Regions from separate parts of the Paenibacillus sp. Pae15 genome, predicted to be linked through region 2. Evidence: riboswitches for the same ligand, from Rfam matches in the RefSeq annotation. Region 2 holds a riboswitch; each other region holds the start of a gene.
What was found. A riboswitch is a leader RNA that binds a small molecule or an ion and turns the genes downstream of it on or off. The one in region 2 is predicted to bind cyclic di-GMP.
Positions count from the first base shown of each region.

Region 1: it holds a riboswitch for cyclic di-GMP, as region 2 does, so the genes downstream of both, NR121_RS25280 (aspartyl-phosphate phosphatase Spo0E family protein) here and NR121_RS04455 (sensor domain-containing protein) in region 2, are expected to answer to the same signal.
Region 3: it holds a riboswitch for cyclic di-GMP, as region 2 does, so the genes downstream of both, NR121_RS16280 (response regulator) here and NR121_RS04455 (sensor domain-containing protein) in region 2, are expected to answer to the same signal.
Region 4: it holds a riboswitch for cyclic di-GMP, as region 2 does, so the genes downstream of both, NR121_RS21545 (flagellar assembly protein A) here and NR121_RS04455 (sensor domain-containing protein) in region 2, are expected to answer to the same signal.

Region 1 is NZ_JALJRM010000001.1:196,232-201,421, reverse strand. Features, by position in the region: gene NR121_RS00930 (ABC transporter ATP-binding protein) at 1-458, shown strand, start outside; cyclic di-GMP riboswitch class I at 763-851, shown strand; gene NR121_RS25280 (aspartyl-phosphate phosphatase Spo0E family protein) at 959-1,144, shown strand; gene NR121_RS00925 (HD-GYP domain-containing protein) at 1,191-1,823, shown strand; gene NR121_RS00920 (stalk domain-containing protein) at 1,995-3,638, shown strand; gene NR121_RS00915 (hypothetical protein) at 4,097-4,594, shown strand; gene NR121_RS00910 (cyclase family protein) at 4,632-5,153, shown strand.
Region 2 is NZ_JALJRM010000004.1:26,976-32,165, reverse strand. Features, by position in the region: gene NR121_RS04455 (sensor domain-containing protein) at 1-2,001, opposite strand, end outside; cyclic di-GMP riboswitch class II at 2,093-2,176, opposite strand; gene NR121_RS04450 (alpha/beta fold hydrolase) at 2,522-3,340, opposite strand; gene NR121_RS04445 (2-keto-4-pentenoate hydratase) at 3,384-4,166, opposite strand; gene dmpG (4-hydroxy-2-oxovalerate aldolase) at 4,182-5,190, opposite strand, start outside.
Region 3 is NZ_JALJRM010000019.1:49,339-54,528, reverse strand. Features, by position in the region: gene NR121_RS16300 (ABC transporter ATP-binding protein) at 1-225, opposite strand, end outside; gene NR121_RS16295 (ABC transporter ATP-binding protein) at 222-1,982, opposite strand; gene NR121_RS16290 (GNAT family N-acetyltransferase) at 2,155-2,604, opposite strand; gene NR121_RS16285 (metal-dependent hydrolase) at 2,622-3,314, opposite strand; gene NR121_RS16280 (response regulator) at 3,537-3,899, opposite strand; cyclic di-GMP riboswitch class I at 4,088-4,170, opposite strand; gene NR121_RS16275 (aldo/keto reductase) at 4,413-5,190, opposite strand, start outside.
Region 4 is NZ_JALJRM010000033.1:33,967-39,156, reverse strand. Features, by position in the region: gene NR121_RS21555 (DUF429 domain-containing protein) at 1-722, shown strand, start outside; gene NR121_RS21550 (helix-turn-helix domain-containing protein) at 691-1,593, shown strand; cyclic di-GMP riboswitch class I at 1,776-1,861, shown strand; gene NR121_RS21545 (flagellar assembly protein A) at 1,962-3,872, shown strand; gene NR121_RS21540 (HD-GYP domain-containing protein) at 3,932-4,921, shown strand.

The DNA of each region.
Region 1 (5,190 bases), on a different contig from region 2:
ATGAGAAGCCCAAGGAGGGAAGCGTTCTGTTGAATGGCGCTCCTCTGCCTTCCAAAGGCTTTCTTCCGGTTCAGCTGATATTTCAGCATCCGGAAAAAGCGGTCAACCCGCGATGGCTCATGCGGTCCGTACTGAAGGAGAGCTGGGACCCCGATGAACAGCTTCTTGCCTCTTTAGGCATTGAGGAGGAATGGCTAAACCGGCGTCCCGGCGAGTTGTCCGGCGGCGAGCTCCAACGATTCTGTATCGCCAGGGCCCTTGGTCCTAACACCCGTTTTTTGATTGCCGACGAGATTACCACGATGCTCGATGCCATAACCCAGGCCCAAATCTGGCATGCGGTGCTAGAGGCGGCCGAAAAGCGCGGTATGGGAATGCTTGTGATCAGTCATGATAAGCATTTGATCGGACGGGTTTGCACCCGGGTAATGAAATGGGGCTCTTCAAGGACGCTTTAGGGGGTTGACAACAAGCCGCGAAATATAAAACTTCCGAACCGGCAGGGGACTGGAAATCGGCATGTAAAACACACCAGCTGCGAATTTAGTTTCGTACTGGTGTTTTTTTAATGTAAAAAGACCTAGATGATATTCTAAAATATAGTACTAAAGACTCGTAAAAATGATAGTCAAATTGTGGAAAATGTGTTAGAATAAAAGAAAAGATGTCGAAACACCATAAATTAACACTATCCATGTCGATAGTTTTGACGATATACATATTTCTTTTGCACCAAATGTAAACAATGTACAACCAATGATAGTCCGATCAAGGCACAGCCATTGAAAAGTGGTGTCGCAAAGCTAAAGGGGCTAACGTGTGGAAACACACCATGCCAGCCAGCCGCCGGAATGAGGAAGAAAACCCTTCATTCGGAGGGTTTTCTTTTTTATTGTAATCGAAAAAGATGGCTTCGTTAAAAAGAGGATGTTGTAGCCTGTGAGGATGGTGAGAGGCCATGTACGGTGTTTTTAATGAAAAGCGATTGAAACATTTATCGGAAGAAATTGAGAGAATTCGATTCAAAATGCATGGCATATTCAACATCAAGCTTTGTTTATCCGATCCGGAAGTTAAAGCATTAAGCAAGGAATTGGATTGTGCGGTGATCAGATACCAAGAGTATATCAAGCGATTGACATGAATGAAATAAGGACAATGAGAGGTATTTTACGGAAAGGGTGATGTCAGTGAACGGTGAACAGGCGGTAAACGGACTAACACAATTGCTGGTCAAAGATATAGTGACCTATGAGCATAGTATAAGGGTTGGAAAAATGGCCAAGCTGATGGCGGCCTATCTGAACTTTGATGAATTGCAAACCCAAAAATTGATTGCAGGATGCTGTTTACACGATATTGGCAAGGTACACATCCATGACTCCATTTTGAAAAAGAAATCCTCGCTCACACAGGAAGAGTGGAAATATATGAAGTGTCATGCTTTTTTCGGAGTTCAGATGGCCATCATGGAAGGAATTACCGATCAGGATGTCATCGATACCATTCATTATCATCATGAGCGTTGGGACGGTACAGGCTACCCCAGCGGCTTGAAGGGAAACGACATTCCTGTATATGCCCGCATTTGTTCGATATTGGATGCTTTCGACTGTATGATATCGGATCGCCCCTATAAAAAAGGGATGTCCATACAGCACGCTCGCGAAGAACTGCTGAACCAGAGTTATTCGCAATTTGACGGTCATTATGTTCAGGTGTTTCTCACCATCCAGGATATGATATTGGAACATATTCAAAGAGACTCCGTACATTCGTTCGCCTATCATACGAGAGCTATATATCATTCGGGAATCGTATGACGATGAGATGAGTAGGTCACCGCCGGTGGCTTATTTTGGCTTTTGACAGCTGAAAATGTTACAAATTATTGTTTTTTGATAGGACGGAAGGAAAATGAGGGGAAGGTAATGAATTAAAATTAATGAAGGGCAGGAAGAGCCGAAGCATACAAGATTGGAGGGAAATCAGAAGTGAAGAAGGTTCTTACATCCACGACATGGAAGGTATGGCTTGCCTTTTGGATGATGATCGCCATGCTGACCATTCCGGCCCCGAGAGCGGACGCGGAATCGTTCTCCTATTTCGGGTATCCGAAAGGAACGGTGGGCATATCCAAGCCAACCATCGGTTTTGAGCTTGGCGAAAGGAACGGACTGCAGGTTGGTTCGTTTAGTATGAAGCTGGATCAAAAGCTTGTTTCGGGGACTTTTGATAAAGAAACGATGAGTTTTACATATACACCGACTGCGGGATTAACGCCAGGGGAGCATTCGGTTGAAGTGCAGCTGCAATTTACCGGTTATCAGACGGTTCATTTGAATTGGACGTTCACGGTAGCAGACAACCCTATAAGCGAAGTTCCCGCCGCATACTCACAGACCCGTCAACTGGGTCTGAAAGCGATCAACGATTATCGCATGCTTTACGGATTAAAGCCGGTCAAGCTCAACGGGAATCTGACGTTAGCTGCCCAACTCCATGCTCAATATTTGTTCACGAACCGTGCAGGGGAGACGACGCCTTCGGTTTCGCTGCATGATCAAAAGAAGGGATTGCCCGGTTATATAGGAGCCACCCCTTCCGAGCGTGCGGTTTATGCCGGATATTTTCGCGGCGTCGGAGAAAATGTTTCTTTTAAAACGGGAAATCTCGTGGATTCCATCGACCAGCTGTTTGATGCGCCGTATCACCGCAAGCCCTTTTTAATGCCGCATGTTACGGAAGCAGGTATAGAGATGGTCGGGGATTATGTCGTCATCATGTTTGGCTATGGGGAAAACTCCGAAACGGAGATGACGGTCTCTCCTGCCCCCGGGGATCCCTATGTTCCGCTGATTTTTGACGGTTACGAAAATCCGGATCCAATACGTATGCATGCGTCAAGAGATTATCCCGTCGGGTATCCGCTTAAGGTAGTCGTAACGGGAAAAGGCGTTGGCGAAGTCCAGTTGCTTGAAGCGACTTTGAAGGATGAATCGGGTCAACCGGTGAAGCTGCTGCAAAACAGTCCGAGCAATGACGATCATTTAACCAACAGCGTCATCTTAATTCCACCCGAGCCCCTAAAGCCAGACACTTCATATGCTGCATATGTGAAGCTGGGCGTAACAGTGAACGGGGCATCCCAAACGCTCGAGAAAGCCTGGAATTTTCATACGGAGCCGATTCGCGGCATCGGGAAGCAGAAGCTGCATACAGACATCGCCGCGTATGTGAAGCTGACAGAGCAGAAAGACAGAATTCAGCACGTGGTCACCTTCAAGCTGGACGATGATAGCTATACAGTGGATAACGTGCCGTTCCCGTTGAAGAGGGCTCCGTTTATCGAGGAAGGCACGTCCTATTTATGGGTCAGGGACTTGGCCGCGGCGCTGGGAGCCGAAGTGACTTGGGATGACGAACGCAAAGCGGCGGTCTATACAAAAAACGGCCGCGTAATCACTTTCTTTACGGGTCGTAACGTGTATGCCATTAACGGTATTGAACATACTACGGAATCGCCGGCCCGACTGGTAGACGAACTCACCATGATTCCGGTACGCCTGCTGTCCGAGGTTTTGGGTGCGCAGGTAGAGTATCTGCCGGAAACGCGGACCGTAAAAATTGTGTATTGATACGTTTGAAGAAGCTGAAGGGTCCCGGTGATATGCCGGGAGCCTTTTTTTGGTACGTCCAGCATGGGCGTCATCTTTAGGGTGAGAGTCCCGAACGGGGGCTGGCGAGCGCCTACCGTAGCTGAGGGCAAGACCCTCTATGTCAATATAGAATGTACGTTCGGTTTTTGGGACGGATATCTCCCACTTCGTAACACTGGAGAGTCAGAGGTGTGTTTAATCGCCTCCTCGCCTTTTCGATCCAAATCAAGCAATACATATTTTTTGAACAAGGGACTTGCATGTTTTCATAGGTGAGAGGACGGGGGTTAGCCGCCCCCTCCTACTCGATTCTCCATTTCGTTTATACGCCTAAGAGGATATTCCGCAAGGAACCCGAATATATACATTGTATCTTTGGATAGTTGAAGCAGAAGCTGAGGCCGTTAGCCAATCATGGATAAGGGAGGAATGCGGATATGATCAACATCCTGCTTTTGTTCTTGTTGATCATGAATCCGGGAAATCCGGTCGATTCTCATGAAGATTACATTTTTGATGCGCGTCAGGCAAGGGTCGGTCAAACCGCAGCGGGAATGACGATCCAAGATTTGGATGTTCAACCGATCAACGAGTCGGATTATTGGGCTGTAGTCAAATTTAAAGGCGAGACCACGGTTTGCGGAGAGATTGTATTTATCGACGATAATGAATCCGGTGAAGGGTGGGGACTGCTTAATTATTTTACCCCGAGCAGCCATTGCGCCGCCAAAATTCCGGTAACTGATGTCGGGAAGCAGCGCAACGGTTTTTCGTTGACCGATAACCCTGCCCGGCAGCTTGAATCATTAAAATTAAACGGTAAACGTTATCAGATCACGCTGATCATCGATGATTATGAAATCTATCAGACCGGTAAGGCTCAAGAAAACAAAGCGCGTCTGATTAAAGTTGTAGATGCAGTGAAGTTGGATTAACATCAAAGAGTCAACGAGAATTCTTGGGGAGGAAGACATGAGGGTTATTGATTTATCGGAGATGATAATGGATGGAATGACCGTTTACCCGGGTGATCCCGAAGTGAAGGTTGAAGTGGTTCATACCCGCGAAGAGCATACATGGGAGCTGCGTCAATTGACGTTGGGCACACATACCGGAACACATGTCGATGCTTTCTCACATATGCATCAGGGGGGGAAATCCATCGATGAGATTCCTGTCGAACGATTTTTCGGAACGGCACAGCTTGTAAAATTACATTCGGAGTGGCCGGTTCGTCAAGGCTTGTTTTTTATAGAAGAATGCGGAATGGAACAGTTTGAACGAATTAAACAAGCCAATCCGCCTTTTGTAGGAGGAAACCTTACGGAAGCTGTGGAGAGAAACCTGTTGGCGATCGGAATCCTCACCTATACGAACCTGGTAAATCTGGAATTGCTGCCTTACGGAAGAAGCTTCATGTTTTATGGCTTCCCTCTTAAAATTAGGCACGGGGACGGGTCTCCGGTGAGAGCCGTTGCCATACTTGATCATTGAATCGCAAGGGTATCCGTTCATGGTTGTAACGGGTATC
Region 2 (5,190 bases):
TAGATTTAACGTTTGGGCAATGGTCAGTATCGCCTTTACAATCGCATGGCTTTCCTTATTCCGGTGAATATCCCGGATGAAAGAAGCATCGATTTTCAAGGTGTCTATGGGAAGATTCTTGATATAACTGAATGAACTGTATCCCGTTCCAAAATCATCGATAGACGTATGAACGCCTAAATTCCTGATTTCCTGCAGAATCGCTGCCGCATTGTCTATGTCCGCAAAAATACTTTCTGTAACCTCAAGTTCCAGCCATTGCGGTTCCAGTCCGGTATCCTTCAATATCCTGCTGATCATGTCCAACAGGTCAGGTTGATAGAATTGTCGGGCAGACAAATTCACGGATACTTTTAATGGAGGGTATCCTTGATCCTGCCAATGTTTATTTTGCTCACATCCTCGGCGAAGAACCCATTCTCCCAAAGGAATGATTAATCCGGTTTCTTCGGCTATAGGTATGAATTTATTCGGCGCGATCCTCCCTAATTCGGGATGATCCCAACGAACAAGCGCTTCCATGCCGGTTACTTTCCCTGTCGCAAGGTCAAGTTTGGGCTGATAATCAATACGAAATTGCTCATATTGAATGGCCTTTTTCAGTTCATTTTCCAACAGGATGCGTTCCAAAGAACGTTCTTCCATATCCGAATGAAAGAATGAAACTCCATTCCTGCCGCTATCCTTCACAGCATATAGAGCCATATCCGCTCGTTTTAACAATTCATCCGGGTCCCTCCCATCCGATGGAAAGAGGGCGATACCCATGCTGCAAGAAATACAATGGCGCTGCCCGAACAGCTCGATTGGTTCCTGGAGGCTGGTTTGGATCCTTTGAGATATGGATTCGACCTCCGCCGAACTCGACAGGTTCGTCAATAATACGATAAACTCATCGCCCCCCAATCGGGCGACCATATCATTCGAACGAATGCAATGACTGATTCTTTTGGCTGCTTCGATGAGAAAAAGATCTCCGGCCTCATGACCGAGCGAATCATTAATATATTTAAACCGATCCAAGTCAAGAAATATGACGGCCAATTGCGAATGACGGCGCTTAGCTTGATGGACTTCTTTACGCAACCGATCCATAAATAATCTCCGGTTCGGCAAATCCGTCAATGTATCGTGGTAAGCTAAATGGTAAATCGTTTGTTCCGACTTTTTCCGTTCGGTGATATCCCGCATAATCAGAGTCAGGCTGTTGACTTCGCCCGATTGGTTGAGGATCGGATTGATCTTGGTTTCCATATAGCAATAGCTGCCGCCCCTCGTACGGACCCGGAACTCCAGCGGCGGAGACTCTTTTCTGGCGGCCAGCCGGCTCTCAATCGCATCAACGACCGTCTCGCGGTCTTCTTCATGCACCCATTGAAGGATTTGGCTGGATTCAAAATCAGCCAAATCGTGTCCTAACAAGCTTTCGTGGGAAGGAGACACATACAAAAAATTCCCCTCCGCATCAATGATTGAAATCAGGTCCGACGAATTTTCGGTGATTAAACGGTATCTTTCCTCGCTTTTCCTGATCTCTTCTTCCATTTGTTTTCGGAGGCTGATATCATTTCGAATCGAAACATATTGATACGGTCTTCCTTGTTCATTTAAAAAAGGAACGATGGTCGTATCTACCCAATAGAATGATCCGTCTTTGGCTTTATTCCGTATTTCCCCCCGCCAAATATCTCCGGATCCGATGGTGGCCCACATGTTCTTAAAAAAATCACGGGAGTGATACCCGGAATTAAGTATCCGATGGTCCTGACCAAGCAATTCTTCCCTTTCATATCGGGAGATTCTGCAAAACTGTTCATTAACGTAGAGTATGATCCCGCGCGGGTCGGTTATGGCCACAATGGAGGACTGGTCCAAGGCATGCCTGATATCGGCCAATTCCTTTAAAATATTTTTCAATTTCTCGTCCTTTTCGAATAATGGGCTTTCCAAAAAAGGATATGTTGGTGAAACGGACACACGATTTGAACCTTGATTTCTCATCTCTCATCACCCGTTAAATTTGATTTGGAAGGATGCCGCCGGAATGGTTCGGCTCCACCGAAATTCATTGTAAAAAATAAACCGACCCTATAGATTATGGGGTCGGTTGCACTACTCGCTCCCAGCCATTCAAGTGCCCAGTTGAGAATGGCTGATCATGGCTTCCACAAAGATGGGGGTTATGATCATCATTGCGTTCACAATACTCCAAGAAAGACACCCTTATCCGGGCCGGCTGCCGGGACTGACGGGTAGCCTTTCGGCCTCATGAAGAGGAATAGTCCGCTTCTCGCGCGCTCCTGTTTCTAGGACGACGGACCTGGTTTTTATTATAAACGATCGAAAATTAATTTCCAATATCTTGATTGTAAAATGATCCGCCGGGAACGAAAAAAAGACCAGGGCCCCAGCCTGATCTTCACACTGCACATTTCCTTTTTTCAATTCAACGGACGGGCGATCACGCCATGAAGCCGCCCGCGGCAGCCTGCGGCGCGGCTTCTTTTCCGTTATAAAGCATCTATTTTTGCAAAAAATATTCCACCAATGTGCAGAACGAATTCGTCTTTTCGATCTGCGTCCAATGTCCGCATGTTGAAAACATATGAAACTCCGCATCCGGCAGCAGCTGCGCCAATTTCCAGCTGGTCTGTTCGACCGGAATCACTTCGTCTTCCCGACCGTGCACGAGCAGCACCGGACAATCGATCCGTTTGACTTGATCCTCCGTTAAAGCCATCGCATCGATATGGCGCTGCCGCGGGGCGGGGAACATCGAAGCGAAGGCCGACTGGTTTTCTTCGTTCAAAGTGGCTTGATAACGCATATGCACCAGATCGCTGTTTTCGGCAAAGCTTTTGTCATAGGAAAAAATTTGGATCAACTGTCTCATTGTTTCCGGATCCGGCGTATAGCCCCACACACGGTCCAGACCTTCCGTCAGAGGGAAGGAAACACCTACGCTCCCCATTAGCACCAGCTTTTTCACCAGATCCGGCCTTCGATAGGCCAAATGCAGAGCAAGACAGCCGCCGAGGGAATTACCGACGATCGACGTCGGCCCGATATGCTTCGCTTCAATGAATGCGATCAGCTGCTCCACCCACGCGTCTACCCCGTATTGAGCCGAAGGGGGTTTTTCCGACGAGCCGAAGCCGATCAGATCCGGAGCGTATACGTGATAATGCTTCGATAAAATCGGATACACCAAACGCCAATTCGCCCAAGCCGAAACCCCCGGCCCGGAACCGTGAATCAAAAGCAGCGGCTCCCCTTGTCCGGCTTCATGATAATACACGCGATGACCGCCGATCGTGTCATACAATCCTTGCTCCTGCATACGCCAACCTCCCCGATAAATAATATGAATGTAAGCCGGCACTTCAACCTTGCACCCTGAATTGCATCGTTCCCAGCCGGTCCCAGATCGCCGTGACCGTATCCCCGGCTTTCAAGGTGTGCGCACCCGTTATGCCGCCGCTCAGGATGACCTGACCCGCCTTTAACGACTGACCTCTGCGGGATAACATATTGGCCAGCATCGCCACCGATTCGGCCGGATGGCCCAATACTTCCGCTCCCGCTCCGGCGTCCTTCCATTCTCCGTTGATCGATAACGTAACGCCGATCAAATCGAGCTCCAAGCCGACGGGACTTCTGAAGCCCGAGCCGATAAACACGCGAGACGACGAAGCGTTGTCCGCTACGACATCCGGCAGCGCAAACTGGAAGTCCTCATATCGGCTGTCAATGATCTCCAGCGCAGGCACGACATATTCCGTCGCCGCCAACACCTGCGCAGCCGTCACTCCCGGTCCCTGTACGTCCGCTGCCAGCACAAACGCGATTTCCGCTTCCACCTTCGGATGGATCAGCTCATCGAGTCGAAGCACATCGCCTTCCACGACCATATAATCAAAAATGAACCCGTAAATCGGCTCTTCAACGTTCATTTGCTTCATCTTCGCCCGGCTCGTCAGCCCCATCTTGGGCCCGATCACCCGATAGCCCTGCTCCAGCTTTCGGGCGATGAGCGCTTCCTGAATGCGGTAGCCGTCTTCCACCGTCAATTCGGGCCGCCGCTTGGTAAACCGCTCGACTTCTCGTTTGCCGACCTCCGACTCGATTAAAAACAAGGCCATTTCCTCATAACCACTTGGATTCATGGACATCCCCCCATCCTAAACCGGCGCTTCCCGCTTTCCTTTCGCCAGTTCGGCCGCAACGCTCATAATCATATCCTCCTGCCCGCCTACCGCCTTGTGTCTTCCGATTTCCAACAGAATGTCTCTGGCATCAAGCCCGAATTTCTCCGCCGCCCGTTCCGCATGAAGCAGGAAGCTGGAGTACACCCCCGCATAACCGAGGATAAGACTGCCTCTTGTAATTTCCTGCGGCTTCAGCAGAATCGGCGCAACGATCTCCTCCGCCAAATCCATGATTTTATAAACGTCGATGCCGGTTTCGATGCCCAAACGGTCCAGCACCGCGACCAGCACTTCCGTCTGGGTATTGCCGGCGCCTGCGCCGAGACAGCGGACGCTGCCGTCGATCCATGTCGCGCCCGCCTCAATCGCCGCCAGCGTATTTCCCATCGCAAGGGACAAATTGTTATGCCCGTGAAACCCAACCGGAACGGAGAGCGACTGCGTGAGCGCGCGGATTCGCTCCGTCACCTGATGGGGCAGCAGCGCTCCGGCCGAATCGACCACGTAGACGGTATCCGCCCCGTAGCTTTCCATTAATTTCGCTTGTTCGGCGAGCAACCGGGGCGGGGCCATATGCGACATCATGAGAAAGCCGACGGTGTGCAGCCCGAGCTCCTTGGACCTTGCGATATGCTGTGCGGAAATGTCCGCCTCCGTGACGTGGGTGGCGATGCGTGCCATGCCGATCCCCAACTTCGCCGCCTCGTTCAAATGGCGAATCGTTCCGATCCCCGGGAGCAGCAGCACTCCAATCTTCGACGTGGTACAAACAGAAACGGCCGCTTCGATCAATTCCATCTCGTTCGTCCGCGACAATCCGTATTGCAGCGATGACCCGGCAAGTCCGTCGCCGTGGGATATTTCAATATAAGGAACGTTCGATTCATCGAGCGCTTTCGCTATGCTGATCACTTGATCTGCCGTATATTGATGGTTGATCGCATGGCTGCCGTCGCGAAGCGCCACCTCGGTGATCGTAATC
Region 3 (5,190 bases), on a different contig from region 2:
AAGAATAAACCCGACCCTGGCCAGCGCGGATAAAAGAAGGAATGCGATCAGCGCCCCAATCCCGAAGCTGTACAGCACATGTCCAGTCAGCATATCAAAAAACTGCTTCATAATCAGACCCGGTACGATCGGCGCCAAATAAATCAACGACCACGCCAAGGCATTCCATAAAAACAAGCCTTTGCGGTACCGGGTAAGCTTCCACAAGAAGGAGAGCGTCGTCATGCCAGCATCTCCTCCATTCCCAACTGCAGCATTCGGCTGTAACGGGAATGAGGGTCAGCAGCCAGCCTTACCCGTTCCCCTTGCTCTGCAACACGCCCATTATCCAGTATCAGAATCCGGTCAGCTCTTTGAACCGTCGTTAGCCGATGCGCAATGATAATGCAGGTGCGGCCGAGAAGCAGACGGTTCATCGCTTGTTCGATCCGCTGTTCGGTTGCCGGATCCAGCCTTGACGAAGCTTCGTCAAGAATAACAAGACCCGGATCGCGTAAAAACACCCTGGCGAACGACAGCAGTTGAGCCTCTCCGGCCGACAAGCCTCCTCCCCCGGACTCCAGCATGGTATCCAGGCCGTGAGGCAGCGAGCGAAGCCACGATGCCAAGCCCAGCTCCCGGAGCACCTGTTCGATTCTCCCGTCGTTCACCGATTCATCATAGAACGTCAAATTATCGCGTACCGTCCCTTGAAAAATCTCGATATTTTGCGTCACCATCCCGACACGGTCCCGCAGCTCATGAAGCTTGGTCTCCCGAATATCAATCCCCCCGATCGCAATCCGTCCTTGCCCCGGATCGTAAAAGCGCAGCAGCAGCCGGGCCAGCGTGGTTTTGCCGCTGCCTGTTCTGCCCAGAAGCCCTAACACCTGACCCTGCTCGAGGCGGAAGCTCACATCCTCCAGCGTTGCGGTCTCCGCATCGTATCCGAATCCGACACGGTCGAATTCAACGGATAGCGGCCCTTCCGGCAGAGCGGCGCCCCTGCCGTCTTGAATCAGTGATTGCGTCTGCAGCAGTTCGCGTATGCGTACAATGCTGGCATCGGCTTTTTGCAGGTCCTCCATTTGCGTCCGAATCTGCTCAATCGGTTTGGCCATCAGCTCGGTATAGTAAAAAATCATATACACCGTTCCGATCGTAATCGAGCCCTGGCGCCACAAATAATAGCTGATGCCCAACGCTACCGCGTTTCCGATCGTAAACACGAGCAGCGTCGTAATCCACATAGAAGCCCAGCCGAGATACGCCCGTATACGGATCGGCAGCCATTCGCGCAGCAGAAGATGAAAACGATGCATCACATACCCTGTCGCTCCGCTGGCGCGCGTGTCCTCCGTACCTTCCAGATGCTCACTAAGGAAACCGTAAAATGAGGCGCTCATCTGCCTGAGCTTCCCCCAGTGGGGCACTGCAAATTTACGGATATACTGGATAGCGGCAATGGCAAAAACCACAAAAAAAAGCATCCCCGTGCCGATCAGCCAGCCTTCCCGGAACAGCAGCACCAGCATGCCTGCAACCAGCACGACATTGCTTACCAGCATGATCACGAAATTGGAGAAAAAATTGGACAAATTGTTGATATCCCCATCTACCCGCTCAATGATGGCTCCGGAGGTTTGCGACTTGTGAAACGACATATCCAGCTTCAAACAGTGCGCCGCCACGGCCTCGCGCAATTGGTTCGTTGCAATCCAACCAACGTTGGCCCCCACATAGGACGCCCCAACCGCCACGGCTTGCTGCACCAAGGTAACGCCAATAAATAACACGGCGGCAAAGACCAGCGGCCTGCTGCTCTCCTGCCATTGCGCCGTATCGATAAAGTAGCGGATGATTTGCGGATTGACGAGCTGCATCACGATGCCGCTTAACAGCAGCACCGCAAGAACGGCCATGCTTTTCATCTGCGGTTTCAGATACTGGCGCAGCAAGCCGGCATATTCTCTGGCCGGAATTTTAGGAATCACCTTTTTCATACTCTCCCGCAGCCCCCTTTGCGTAAAAACATTGCAGCCTGCCGACGAGCCTAATCCACGACAGATCGTAAGGAAAAAATAAAAAGCCGCCGCGTCAATGGAGCGGAAGCTTACAGAATACAGAGTACACGATATAGTAAATAATGATATCCACTTTTGGGACTTCTCAGCCTTAACCGGTCAACTGCTTGCGCATGCGCACGTGCCATATGCCCGCGTCAAGAAAAGGTTCGGGAGAGATCGTTTCATAGCCCAGCTTGCGGTAAAATGGCTCCGCCTGTGTCTGTGCATCCAGGATGACCGCAGGCACACCTTGCGACCGGATATCCTCCTCCATCGCCTGGATGAGCAGGCGGCCGATCCCCCGACCGCGATAAGGAGCAAGCACCGCGATCCGCTGGAGCTTCGCCGTCCGGGAGTCATACATCCGCCAGCGTGCAGTCCCGACCGGCTTCTCGCCGTCCGCCGCGAGAAAATGCCGGCACGCCGACCATGAGACGTCGAACTCATCCATTTCAAGGTCAGGCGGAACCTGCTGCTCTTGTACAAAAACGTTCATGCGAACGGAAAAGCAGTCATTCAGCTGCTCCTCCGTATGTACGGGTATAATGTTCAGATTCAAGCCGAAACCTCCCGGGTCTATGAAAGCGTCCAAACTTCACCCGGACGCAAAGCTTTGCCGGTAATCCCTTTTGACGTGAGGCTGTCGGCGAACGCTTGCGCATTCTGTCTGATCGGCGGGAACGTATTGAAATGCAGCGGCACGACGGTCTTGGCCTTCAGCCATTCTGCAGCAAGAGCCGCATCCTGAGGTCCCATCGTAAACACGTCGCCGATCGGCAGAAACGCCACATCAATTTGGTTGCGCTCGCCAATGAGCTTCATGTCGGAGAACAGTGAGGTATCCCCGCTGTGAAGAAGCGTCAAACCGTTCCACCGGATGATAAAGCCGCCCGGCATGCCTCCATAGATGATCTTCTTCTCTTCTTCGAGCACGATGCCGGAGCTGTGAAAAGCCTGGATCATCTCGATCTCCGCATAGCCCAGAGAGGTACGGCCGCCAATGTTCATAGCAAACGTCTTCGCTCCCTGCCAGCTCATATACGTTGCCAGCTCGAAGGTGGCAACGACGGTGGCATCATTGTTTTTTGCGATCGGCATGGTATCCAGAATATGGTCCGGATGTGCGTGGGTAAGCAGGATGTGCTCCACTTTGATATCCTCCGGCTTGGTAGCTGCCAAAGGATTGCCGGAAATAAACGGATCAATGATCAGAGAGTGTCCTTCGTGACTGAGCTGCACGCAAGAATGCCCATGATAGCGAATTTCCATAATGGTTACTCCTCCTTGGTATGGGAATCGGGTTACTTTAGGACAAGCATCGTATGTACATTGTAACAAAGAACCCGCCATAAACTCAAAAAAGAAAAACGTCCGCAAGATCATCGGACGGTTCATGGGTGCGCTAGCCCCACCCCTCATCTTTCACGATTTCAAAGGCGGACCGTAAACTTTCCATCCCATACCCAACGCCTATTTGAAAAACCGGCCGGTTCATCCGGCAAAAGCCTTCAATAATGCCTCCCTTACACGGTCTTTGCTGAAGGGCTTGACGATAAAATCGATGGCCCCCATAGAAACCGCACGAATCAAAAGCGCCTGCTGCCCCATCGCCGACACCATGATGACTTTGGCATCCGGGTCCATCGTCTTGATTTCCTTCAGCGCCGTAAGGCCGTCCATCTCCGGCATGGTTATGTCCAGCGTAACCAGATCCGGTTTAAGCTCGGAATAAAGCGTCAGGGCCTCCAGCCCGTTGCTTGCCTCCGCCACGATTTCATACCCAAATTCGATCAGGGAATTTTTGAGAATCATACGCATAAATAAAGAATCGTCTACGATAATAATTTTTTTCACGCCGGATTACCCCCACTTGTATGATGTATGTACGCAAGGATAAGTGGCAGCACGGTCCTATAATGGCAAGTGATCAGTCAAGCTGATTTGTAACACTCGAAAAAACTTGAGATGAGATGCCGGGTCACTAAAAAAAGACCTCCCGTTTGCCGTAAAGGAGGCCCGTATCAGACGATTTCCTCCGGTCCTTCGGCAACTGGCTGACGTAGTTTGCACATTAGTCCCTTTAGCATTGCGTCCTTGACTTTTACCAGGGTTGCCTTAGTCGAGTGAACCGATAATCAAATGTATTATAGCATCCTATGGTGAAAATACAAGAGCGAACTCTCGGCCTGAATAAGGTTAAACGGCTCTTCTTTTCTTATCTATAATTATACCTGTTCGCTCCAGGCATTGCCACAATTTTGTCAATTTTTATCAGTAAGCTGTAGAGCGCCATGTTTAATATGAGAATCCCGGATGTCCGCTGCTTATGCTGCCTCTGACGTGCCCGTCCCTCTTCAGCATCCGGTTTCATCTTGAATGGGCAGCTTCCTCGGATCGGTCTGTCGCCAATGGGGGTTCAGGAGATAGTGCGGAAATCTCCTTTCTCCACTCCGGAGTCATGTCTATGTTCAGCGCTCCAAGCGAGGGCTCCAACTGTTCAACACTGCGGGCGCCAATGATCGGGGCCGTGATCCCGGGATGAGACATGACCCATGCCACCGCTAATGAAACCGGATGAACGCCATGCTCATCCGCGTACCGGGTGAAGCGGTCCGCCGTCTCGTAATAGCCTGCATCGGCATAACGAAGCTTGTAATTCGCCTGCTCAACGAGCCGCCCCAGTTCAGGCTTTCGGCCGACACCGTATTTCCCTGTCAACAGTCCGCCTCCCAGAGGGCTGTAGGAGATGACGCCCATCCGCTCGGATTGAGCCATCGGCAAAATTTCGACCTCCGCCTGACGTTTCACCAGGTTGTACATCGGTTGAATGCATTCAAACCGGGCAAGGCTTTCCCTGGCTGAAATCCCAAGCGCCTTCGCGATCTGCCAAGCCGCCCAGTTGCTGACTGCCGGATGCAGTATTTTTCCCTGCCGCTGAAGATCGTCCATAGCCCGCAAAATCTCTTCCATATCCGCTTCCGAATCGAAAGCGTGAACGAAATACAATTCGATCCGGTCCGTTCCGAGCCGCTTCAAGCTTTCCTCTACCGCAAGCATGATGTGCCTGCGTGATAAGCCCCGGTCATTGATGCCCTCTCCGGTCTTCCCGTGAACTTTGCTGGTAAGAATGACATCATTGCGGATT
Region 4 (5,190 bases), on a different contig from region 2:
AGCTTACGATTGACGGAAGCTGGACGGCGGGGGTGTTCGAGGACCTGGAAAGCCTATGGGCGGCGTATCGGCAGGCAGCGTTGTTGTTGATCGATATGCCGATCGGTCTGGCCGACGGCAGCGAGCCGCGACGCTGCGATGTGCTGGCGCGGCAGCTGCTGAAGCCCGGACGGGCGTCCAGCATATTCCCTGCGCCCGTCCGCGAGGTGCTGAGTGCCACGGATTATGCGCAGGCGAATGCGCTCCAGCGCAGGCTCAGCGGTCGGGGATTATCGCGCCAAACCTGGGCGCTTGTCCCGAAGATTCGCATGCTGGACCGGCTGCTCCGGCAGGATGAAGCGGCCCGCTTAACGTTTCGCGAGTCGCATCCGGAGCTTTGCCTCGCACAGCTTTTCGGCGGCCCGATGCGCAGCGGGAAGAAGAGCCAGGCGGGCTTTGACGAGCGTATGGCGCATCTGCGGGGCGTGTATGCACAAGCCGACGAGGTTGTCGAAGAGCTGATGCTGCGGTATCCGCGCAAAGCGGTGGCGCGGGACGATATCGTCGATGCGCTTGTGCTCGCGGTAACGGCATGGTTGAGTGAAGGCAGACCGAGGCAGCTGCCCGAGGGCGGAGATGGGGACCGCTTGGGAATACAACGGATCATAGCTTATTACTGTTTTCTTAAAGAGGAAAGGTTGGAAAAGCACAATGCCGAATCGTTGGGCAAGCTTGATGGTTGAAAAGGCTGCGGTTGGCATCTGTCTTTGCAAATGGGATGGCCGTCAATTCATGGTCGAGGAGGCGAATCCGGCTTTTTTCCAGATCATCGGCTATACAAAAGAAGAGCTGGGGCAGGCATCCTTCTTATCTTTTCTATCGGCTGAATACAGGGATTGGGTATTGAAGCGCCCGGAGTTTTTTGAGTATGATGAGGTTCTGTTTTCGGAAGAGAGATGGACCGTAAAACACGGGCATCAAGTGGATGTGGAGCTATCTTTACGCGAAACGGTTATGGATGGGGTCTATTACTATATTATGGTTGTCAGAGACGTCAGCGACAAAAAATGGATTTTACGGCAGGGTACGGGGTATGAGGTAAGCGGAACGCTGACGACGAAATTCCGCTTTACCGATTGCTCGCTCCACGGCCCCTTGCTGGATCTGCAGAGAAAAGATTTGTTAGCGCAGCCGTTTCTTTCTTTTGTCGGATCCAAACATTTGCTTCAGGTAAGGCACTCGCTCCGCCAGGCCTTATTGTCCGCATCCGGCTTCAGTATGGCGCTGGAGTGGGTACATAACCATCGACAGGCAGATATGGAATTTCGCTTTCAACCTCTGTTAAACGGCAGGCAGGAAGTCACCCGAATTGCCTTTGTCGGCAAATGCCTGGCAAACGGGCAAACACGGGAACCGTCGGGAATAGCTGTTACGCTGCGCATGCTGATGGCGGAACGCCGTATGACGGCAACCAGGCTTTCTGAGCTGACCGGACTGTCCATGGGCACGATCTCCAAAATGAGAAACGGAAAAATTACAAACCCGCATAAATATACCATACAATGTATTGCGGATGCACTGGGTGTTCCGATTACCGAGCTTTGGCGCGATTAGATCTGTAACAATATGTAAAAACGGGTGTAAATAATGCAATGTTTTAACCTTTTTGTCGAATATTAGCGAAAAATGACACATAAAATACTTTCTACAAGCATGGATTAGTCCTTTTGTCTTATATCGTGTTGTCGTTTGCCGATCTGCTTGATTATAATTTAATTATAAAACGGAATATTTCATTACGATAATGGCAAACTTGTCGAAAGGCAAGGACGCAAAGCAATGGGCCTAAAGTATTTTATGCTATGGCAGCCATGCCGCCGATAATGGAAGGAACGTATTTTTCATGCACCTTTCCCCGGCTGGAGAAGGTGCATTTTTTCTAAGCTGCAAAACGCTTGATTCAGAGGAAGGAGGTAGTCCGGATGTCCGACTCTATTACGGAAATGGAATTGGTCAAAATGATAAAATCGTTGGCGTTGGATTCAGCGCCGAATGGTGCCGGTTTGTCGGATTATTCCAAAGAGGAAGCTCTCGGCGGGCATAAAGAAAATACGAACCGAGGCTGGTTTAGTGTAAGCGGAAATGAAATTTTTGTACATACGTCGGATGACGAGATGTCGCCCCTTACCATTGAGGCTATACCCCCGGTCAAGCTGACTGTAAATGGAGAAGCGGTCTCCGGTACGGTAACCGTAACATCCAAGGACAAGCTGGAGTGGTCCGTAGAGGAATCTCCATTGTTTGAAATTCAGGTATCCGAGGATCGTATGCAAGCCTACCTGCTTGTGCATTCACCCGTCAGGTATGTATGGAAGCTCAGCGAGTGCGAGCCTGCCGCCCATTTGGTTCTCAGAGCGGAAGAAGACCAATCGATTATTCTTAACAAACTGGAGTTTAACGATATTATTCTTGAGCTGGATCGTTTGTCGATCACGAAAAACCGGAACATCGGGGCAGTGTTTGAGGAAGTGCTTAATCCGACATTCGAGCCGATTCTGATCGCGCGGGGAAAGCCTCCGGTTCCCGGAAAGGATGCGGAGCTGCAGCTCTTTTTCACAGAGCAGGTGGAAAATCAGTATGTGGAAATCGGGGGCGTGGTCGATTACAGAAATCATTTAAATATTCCTTCGGTCACTCCGGGAGATGTGATCGCCCGAAAAATTCCGCCGGAAGAAGGGACCGTCGGCTACGACGTATATGGCAATTTCATTCGGCCAAAAGAACCGAAGGATATTGTTATTGTAGCCAAAGACGGGGTGCAAATCCGGGAGGACGGCTTCGTTATCGCTCTTAGAGAAGGAAGACCGCGCATCACCGGCAACCAAACGAAGTTTTTTGATATTACGAAGGCTTATATCGTACCCGGCGATGTCAATATTGAAACGGGACATATTGTTTTTTCCGGCGACATTATCATTTATGGAAACGTGATGGAAAGCATGATCGTCGAGTCGCTTGGCAATGTGTATATCTCAGGCAGTGTCTACAACGCTACCGTCACGGCAACCGGCAGCATTTACATTCAAGGCAATGCGATCAAAAGCAATCTGTACTCCGGTTATTTCGGGGTGTTGTATAACCGGCTTTACAACAATTCCAAATTGTTAATGTCCCAATTCGAACAGCTGCTTGAAGCAGCGAAGCTTCTTTTCGAGATGGTGGAAAAGAAGGGGCAGAAGCCCCATTACGGACAAATTATTTTACTGCTCGTGGAAAACAAGTTTAAAGATATTTATAAACTGGCCAAAGAAGCGTTATCGGTGATTATTAATATCCGGTCCCGAGACAAGACGGCTTGGCTGAATCTTAAAGACATGCTGGAACGGTTCCTTCAGCTCTCCCGGATGCCGCAATTGATTTCTCACGGAACGATTCTCGGCATTTTGAATTCTCTCAGGGAGACGGTCCAGCATGTCGGCAGCATGCAAGAAGCCAAAGTACGGATCGATATCGGGCAGTGCCATTTATCCACGCTCAAATCCAACGGCGACATTTTGATCCGAAAAGAAGGGGTGCTGCAAAGCGACCTGTACTCAGCGGCCAATATTGTATTTTATGACAAAGATGCCGTATGCCGAGGCTCCCGTTTGGAGGCGGACGGCATGATTTCCGCCATGATGGTCGGCGGTCAGACGGGGGCTCCGTCGGTTTTAAGGTCCAAGACGAAAATTATTCTGAAGAGCATGAGCTCCGGCAGGGTATGCATCGAAAATTACTGCATCGAAATTCTGGAGCACATCGAGAATCAGACGATCGATATGGAATGGGTAAAAAGCCGCGTATATTCCGCCAGAGGCATTCAAAATCAACAGACCAACGGTAAATTGGCGTGATGACGGACGATAAAGGTTTACGCCAGTTGATAGAAAAATCGCATCTTCTGGGCAAGAGGTTGAATAAAAATATATATAATCGAAATGGACTATTAATTCTGCCAGCTTCCTCCATTCTTACAACGGAAAGCCTTAAATCGCTTCAAGAGCACGGTCTTAAACTTGACAGTACGGATGTGATTCTCCCGGAATTTGAGCCTGAGCAGCTTGTACGGCTTGCTATCCGTGAGATGAAGGAGATGTTTGCGGATATCCGCGCCGCCGGAAGGGTTCCTGTCGACAAGGTATGCCGTACGGTTCTGCCGGCCATCATGCGTATTTCGGGCCGTTCGGATACGTATCGCATTTTGTTGACGCTGGAGAAGCAGGATGAAGATACGTACAAGCACAGTGTCGGAGTCGGCGTGATGGCGGGATTGCTGGCCAAATGGCTCGGCCTGTCCGTAAATGAACGGGTTCGAATCACCTTGGCCGGCCTTCTTCACGATGTGGGCAAGCTGTTCGTTCCGCAATCGATCCTTCAAAAGCCGGGCCAATTGGATGAACAGGAGTTCTGTGAAGTCAAGCGCCACGCCCGGTACGGTTATGATCTCCTCGTTCGCGAACCGGGGCTGGATCCGGTGATTGCTTTGGCCGCGCTGCAGCACCATGAACGGGAGGATGGCAGCGGCTACCCTGCGGGGTTACCGGGAAACCGCATTGAAAAGGTTAGCAAAATCGTGGCTGTGGCCGACGTGTTTCATGCAATGTCCTCTAAGAGGGCGTACCGAAATGCTTTGCCTTTATTTGATGTGCTTCAAAGCATCGCCGATCATGCTTATGGTATGCTGGATCCGGGTATTGTCCGCTGCTTTGTCCGGCATGTGACCGAATGTACGATTGGAAGCCGTGTAGACTTGTCTGATGGAACGCAAGCAACGGTAGTCATGGTTCATGAAGCGGATCCTTGTCGTCCCCTGGTGTATGGGTCCGGTCAGTTTATCGACCTGAGGAAGCGGCCGGGGTTAAAGATCGGAAGGCTGCGCGACGGGGGAACCGTTTCTGTATAGTGGATGATCATCGAGGGCGCCGGGCGGTTTCTCCGCTGATAAGGGCGCTTTTTCGCGTTTCATGGCTTTCCGCGCCGATCGTCAACAATGAATATTTCCGCAGATCCTCGTAGAGGCGGCCTGTTGAGGACAACGGAAGGTGAAGGAAAGTCATATCGGGTTAGCCGGAATCATATATTATCCATTACAGGAATATGTAAACGTTTTCGGACGACCCTGGCAAAACATTAGTTGATCCGGAAGCGGTTTGCTTACCAAGCGCAGCTTGA